Regions from separate parts of the Streptomyces sp. SS1-1 genome, predicted to be linked through region 2. Evidence: riboswitches for the same ligand, from Rfam matches in the RefSeq annotation. Region 2 holds a riboswitch; the other holds the start of a gene.
What was found. Region 2 has a riboswitch for cyclic di-AMP ahead of F8R89_RS14725 (transglycosylase family protein). Riboswitches for the same ligand answer to the same signal wherever they lie in the genome.
Positions count from the first base shown of each region.

Region 1: it holds a riboswitch for cyclic di-AMP, as region 2 does, so the genes downstream of both, F8R89_RS36590 (C40 family peptidase) here and F8R89_RS14725 (transglycosylase family protein) in region 2, are expected to answer to the same signal.

Region 1 is NZ_WBXN01000004.1:814,969-818,212, reverse strand. Features, by position in the region: gene F8R89_RS36590 (C40 family peptidase) at 1-1,780, opposite strand, end outside; cyclic di-AMP (ydaO/yuaA leader) riboswitch at 1,789-1,959, opposite strand; gene paaA (1,2-phenylacetyl-CoA epoxidase subunit PaaA) at 2,228-3,205, shown strand; gene paaB (1,2-phenylacetyl-CoA epoxidase subunit PaaB) at 3,202-3,244, shown strand, end outside.
Region 2 is NZ_WBXN01000004.1:2,984,652-2,987,895, reverse strand. Features, by position in the region: gene F8R89_RS14735 (cytochrome P450 family protein) at 1-287, shown strand, start outside; gene F8R89_RS14730 (transglycosylase family protein) at 431-1,429, shown strand; cyclic di-AMP (ydaO/yuaA leader) riboswitch at 1,639-1,831, shown strand; gene F8R89_RS14725 (transglycosylase family protein) at 1,836-2,513, shown strand; gene eno (phosphopyruvate hydratase) at 2,737-3,244, shown strand, end outside.

The DNA of each region.
Region 1 (3,244 bases), 2.2 Mb from region 2:
CCAGGTGGGTCAGGGCGACGCCCTGCCCCGCGGTGGCCTGCTCCTGGGCGGTACGGGGGAGGGCGATACCGGCGGCCTTCCAGGCGGCCTGGGTGAGTCCGGGGCCGTCGAAGGTGGTCGGACCGGTCGTACCCCAGACACAGGGCTTGCCGATCTGCGCCCGGGCGAACTCCAGCGCCCTCAGCGCCCGACTGTCCTGCGGCGCGGTGACGGGGGCGGCAGGGGCCGGGGCGGCGGCGGGGTAGCTGCCGGTCTGCGGGGCCGCCGGGAAGCTGCCGGTCCCCGTCGGGCTCGCCGCCGGGAAGCTCCCGGTCTGGGTGACGGCCGGGAAGCCGCCGGTCTGGTCGACCATGGGGATGCCGCCGGTCTGATCGACGGCCGGGAAGCTGCCGGTCTGAGCGGCCGTAGGGTAACTGGCCGCCTGCGCAACGGCCGGGACGCTTCCCGTCTGGTCGACGGCGGGATAGGCCCCGGTCTGGGCCGCCGCCGCGGGGTAGCCCCCGGTCTGCGAGGCCGCTGCGGGGTAGCCCCCCGTCTGCGGTGCCGAAGGCAAGCCCCCGGCCTGCGGGGCCGCCGCCGGGAAGCTCCCGGTCTGGGTGACGGTCGGGAAGCCACCGGTCTGGTCGACCATCGGGAAGCTGCCGGTCTGGCTGACGCCGGGGAAGCTGCCGGTCTGAGCGACGGCAGGGAAGCTGCCGGTCTGTGCCACGGCGGGGTAACTCCCCGTCTGTTCCACCGTGGGAAAGCTCCCCGTCTGCCCGACCACCGGAAAGCCCCCCGTCTGGCCGCCCCCGGCGAACCTGGCGCCCGCCCCCGCGAACCCGGCGTCCGCCCCGGCGAACCCGGCCTCCGCGCCAGCGAACCCCTGAGGGGCACTCAACTCCGCACCCAGCCCCAGCGCGGCGTCCGCCGGAGCCGTCGTCCCCGGAGGGACCGTCGTCATGTCGGCGGGGCTCTGCGCCTCCAGGGCGTCCCACCGGCTCTGCGCCGCGGGCGGGAACGGCGCCGGGGTGGCCGAGGGGGCCTCCAGCGCCGGGGTGGTGCGGCCGGCGCGTGCGGTCAGCAGCTCACGCGCCTGCGCCAGTTTGCGCTGGCTGCGCTCCTTGCTCGCGCGCAGCGTGGACCGCTGGTCCACCTCCGGCCGCGCGGTGGCCTGCGTCGGCGTCGGCGTCGGCGCCGGCAGGGCGAGGGCGCCGCCGGACCCGAGGGCAGGCGTACCCGACGCGGGCAGCGCCGCCACAGGACCCGCGGTCAGCTCACCCAGGGCCGCGGGACGGGCCGTACCGGCCGGCAACTCGGCGACCGGCGCGCCCGATCCGGCGGTCAGCTCCAGGGGGGCGGCGCGCCCGGATATCTCCCGCGCGCCGTCGCCGCCCGACGGGCGTGCGGACCGCGCCGGGGCGGACCGCTCCGGCGCCCGGTCCTTCGGCAGTACGGCCGGAACCGTCGGGCCCAGCTTGGAGCGGGCGACGTCGAACCACTGCCGGGCGACCTCGTCGAGCGCGGCCGAGCCCCGGCCGCCGTCACCGTCGCGCCCCGAGGCCGCCGGGGCGCCCACGCGGTTGCGCGGTCCCGTCGACGAGGCGCGGGTGGCGTTGAAGGTCCCGGTGTCGGTCTCGGCCCGGTCGTAGAGCGAGCTGACCCGCCGGCTGACCTCCTCGCGGCTCGGTCCCTCGTCCGCCTGGGCGGCACCTGCCGACTGGCCGAGCAGGGCCACCGAGGTGAGGGCTGCTGCCGAGGCGAGCGCGGAGTTGCGCATACCGGTGCGTTCCGGCGCCATGGGCGACGTGCTCCTTCCGTACTCCGCCTACCGAGTTAGCTGACGGGTTCGGGCGTTCGCGTCGGAAGGTGTGCCCTACGACCCGGCCCGTCACGGCCTCGGGTCGATTCACCCCATGGTTCGGTTGGGTCCCCGGCTCCGCGGCCCCGCAGGGCACGCCGACTCGGCGGAGGGCGCTCGTCCCGGCGGGGTTCGCCGGAGTTCAACGCGCGTCCTGAGCCAGTAACTTAGCCAACTTGTGTGCCTGCAGTGAAGATTGACGTGTGAAATGTCCGATACGTTTTTGTGACCTTCGACGCTGGGAATGGCGGCGGGGCCGCGCTGCGGCGCCACGCGCTCGCGTGAACACGGACGGTAGCCGTCCGGGTGCCCCGCAAAGCTCTTGCTCCGCTCGCCGAAACACGTCACACTGGTACCGAACGAATGGTCGGTTGGGAAGCGGGAGCGATGACGACCTCACACTCCACCGAGGCGCCCCCACAAGGGCCGCTTGAGGAGCACTTCGACGCGACGATCGCGCGCGACCAGCGCATCGAGCCGCGGGACTGGATGCCGGACGGCTACCGCAGCACGCTGATCCGGCAGATCGCGCAGCACGCCCACTCCGAGATCATCGGCATGCAGCCGGAGGGGGAGTGGATCACCAAGGCGCCCTCGCTGCGCCGCAAGGCGATCCTCTTCGCGAAGGTGCAGGACGAGGCCGGTCACGGCCTGTACCTGTACTCGGCCGCCGAGACCCTGGGCGCCGACCGCGCCGACCTGACCGACCGGCTCATCGAGGGCCGCCAGAAGTACTCCTCGATCTTCAACTACCCCACGACGACCTTCGCCGACGTCGGCGTGATCGGCTGGTTCGTGGACGGCGCCGCGATCTGCAACCAGGTGCCGCTGTGCCGCAGCTCCTACGGGCCGTACGCGCGCGCGATGGTGCGGATCTGCAAGGAGGAGTCGTTCCACCAGCGGCAGGGCTACGAGCTGCTGATGACGATGATGCGCGGCACCGAGGCCCAGCGGGAGATGGTCCAGGACGCCGTGAACCGCTGGTGGTGGCCCTCCCTGATGATGTTCGGCCCGCCCGACGACTCCTCGCCCAACTCCGCCCGCTCGATGGCCTGGAAGATCAAACGGCACAGCAACGACGAGCTGCGCCAGCGCTTCGTCGACATGACGGTCCCGCAGGCCGAGAAGCTCGGCGTCACCCTGCCCGACCCCGAGCTGCGCTGGAACGCCGAGCGCGGCCACCACGACTTCGGCACGCCCGACTGGGACGAGCTGATGCGGGTCATCAAGGGCGACGGCCCGTGCAACGCACAGCGGATGGAACGACGCAGGAGCGCCCACGAAGAGGGCGCCTGGGTGCGGGAGGCGGCCACCGCCCACGCGGCCAAGCAGGCCGCCCGCGCGGAGAAGGGAGCGGTGGCATGAGCACCGGAAAGCAGGACTGGCCGCTGTACGAGGTGTTCG
Region 2 (3,244 bases):
ACCGGGACCCGGAGCGGTTCGCCGACCCCGACGTCCTCGACCTCGGCCGGCGCGACAACCAGCACCTCGGCTACGGCCACGGCATCCACTACTGCCTGGGCGCCCCGCTGGCCCGGCTGGAGGGTCAGACGGCCCTCGCCTCCCTGCTCACCCGGCTCCCCGACCTGCGACTGGCCGCCGACCCGGCCGAGTTGAGGTGGCGCGGCGGGCTCATCATGCGGGGCCTGCGCACCCTGCCGGTGGAGTTCACCCCGGTCGGAGGCAACCGTTCCGCTCCGCAAACGTGACACGCGCTCACCTCTGTGATCTTCACGTGATCTGCGCGGCATTAACTTGTGACAAGTGATCGTCTGCCTATACGTTCACCCATCAACGAAGGCGTGCGGGTTCCGCGCGTCTTGGTCACCGCTGTCTCGCGAAAGGTCCCCGCATGCTCTCCGGGAACGGTCGTCACCGTCGCCCCCGTCAGGCTCCGGCTCTTCTCGTCGCGGCCGGAGTGACCGGTTCCGCCATCGCCATCCCGCTCCTCGGCGCCTCGGGCGCGAGCGCGGCGGACGGCAACGTGTGGGACAGGGTCGCCGACTGCGAGAGCGGCGGCTCCTGGAGCGCGGACACGGGCAACGGGCACTACGGCGGGCTCCAGTTGACCCAGGCGGACTGGGAGAAGTTCGGCGGTCTCGACTACGCCGCCAGCCCGGACCTGGCCAGCCGGTCCCAGCAGATCGCCGTGGCGCAGGACATCCTCGCGGCGCGCGGCACGGGGCCCTGGGGCACCTGCGCGGTGCTCAACGGGCTCAGCAAGAAGTCGGGGGCCGTCGACCTCGACACCGGGGTCGGCGTGGACTCCCCGAGTGAGGTGTCCGGCTCGTCCGGCTTGCTTGGTTCGTCCGGATCCTCCGACTCCGACGGCGATGCGGCCGCCTCCGACGACGCGTCGGGCACGCCGAGCGCGTCACCCGACGACTCGTCCGAAACGCCCGACAGCTCCAGTTCCTCCCCTTCTTCGTCCGCTACGGCCGATAAGTCCGATGCGTCCGAGAAGGCCGGCAAGGCGGGCGGGGCGACGGCCTCGGAGTCGCCGGACAGCTCGCCCGTGGAGACGCCCGTGCGGGACCGTCAGGACAACTCCGCGCAGAGCGTGGGTTCCTGGAGCCTCGTCGACACCGCCGCGATCGAGGACGCCCCGGCCGGTTCCGGACGTCACCGCGGGGCGAGCGCCGAGGAGTCCGCCACCACGGACGCCACCGCCGGCTCCTCCGGCCGCCACGCCTCCTACAAGGTCCGCGCGGGCGACACGCTCGCCTCCATCGCCGACTCCCTTGACGTCGACGGCGGATGGCGCGCGCTGTACGAGGCGAACAAGGCGGCCATCGGCGCCGACGCGAACAGCATCGCCCCCGGTCAGACGCTGGACGTCCCCACCGAATAACGCCCGAACAGGGCCAAATGAAGCGGCAGTTCACGCCCCGCTTTCATGGTGAATGTCCGTTTTGAATGGACTGAGAGATAGATCTCAGAAGCCTTGATCGTCTTTGAAAATCCCCGCGCGGCGTGTCTACGGTCGTGACCGCTCGCCACCAGTGCGAGCCCCGACAGCCGTCACGCCGAATCCTGCCGGCGGCCGTACGGGAACAGTCGTCGCGTCATGCGCCGTAGGCAGGAGCGGGGGACCCAAGGTAAGCGCCGGGTCCGGAAGTCGAGGCCCTTCGGGGTGAGGACGGCCGGAACCGGCTTGGGGTGAAGTCGCGCAGCGCGCACCAGCGTCGCGCGACCGGGCACTCAACCGGCCCGAACCCGACAGCTCACCTCGTAGGCGTCGGTGAGGGGATCTCTCCATGCTGTTCTCCAGCAAGGGCAAGCACCGCCGTCCGTCCAAGGCCGCCCGCGCCATCGCCGTGGTCGGCGTCACCGGCGCCGCCGCCGTCGCCGGCCCGCTGATGGCCGCCGGCAGCGCCTCGGCCGCCACCGCCTCCGAGTGGGACGCCGTCGCCCAGTGCGAGTCCGGCGGCAATTGGTCGATCAACACCGGCAACGGCTACTACGGCGGTCTGCAGTTCTCCGCCTCGACCTGGGCGGCCTACGGCGGCACGCAGTACGCCTCCACCGCCAACCAGGCCACCAAGGCCCAGCAGATCGCGATAGCCGAGAAGGTCCTCGCGAGCCAGGGCAAGGGCGCCTGGCCGAGCTGCGGCGTCGGCCTGTCGAGCGCGGCCTACAACGGCTCCTCCGCCACCGGTGGCGAGCAGAGCACCCGCTCCACCGAGGAGAAGCCGGCCTCCCGCTCCGCCGAGCGTCCGGCCGCCGAGAAGAGCACCAAGACCGTCACCACCCCGACCGGCAAGAAGGTCAAGAAGGGCGACGGCGAGTACAAGGTCGTCAAGGGCGACACGCTCAGCACGATCGCCGCCGACCACGACGTCAAGGGCGGCTGGGAGAAGCTTTTCAAGCTGAACAAGGACATCGTCCAGGACGCCGACCTGATCTACCCGGGTCAGCAGCTCCACCTGAAGTAGGACCCCGCGGACTCCCCGCCCCGGTGCGCGTTCCCCCGTGCGTGCCGGGGCGGGGTTCTGTGTAGATGTAGGCGCCCGCTTTTTGTTCCGTTCGGAAACAATTCGCTCTCGGTTCTGTCCACAGGGCGGTGGACCGCCGGCCGAGGCCCCGGAGCCGGTTAGGCTCATCCCGCAGCACCCACCGCGGGCTGCGTACAGGCTTCACATCACGAAGGAGATGCTCGTGCCGTCCATCGACGTCGTCGTAGCCCGGGAAATCCTGGACTCCCGAGGCAATCCCACGGTCGAGGTCGAGGTCGGCCTCGACGACGGCAGCACGGGTCGTGCCGCCGTCCCGTCCGGCGCCTCCACCGGCGCCTTCGAGGCCATCGAGCTGCGCGACGGTGACACCAACCGTTACCTCGGCAAGGGCGTCGAGAAGGCCGTCCTCGCCGTCATCGAGCAGATCGGCCCGGAGCTCGTCGGCTACGACGCCACCGAGCAGCGCCTGATCGACCAGGCGATGTTCGACCTGGACGCCACCGACAACAAGGGCTCCCTCGGCGCCAACGCCATCCTCGGCGTCTCGCTCGCCGTCGCCCACGCCGCCTCCGAGGCCAGCGACCTCCCGCTCTTCCGCTACCTGGGCGGCCCGAACGCGCACCTGCTGCCGGTGCCGATGATGAACATCCTGAACGGCGGCTCGCACGCCGACTCCAACGTGGACATCCAGGAGTTCATGATCGCCCCGA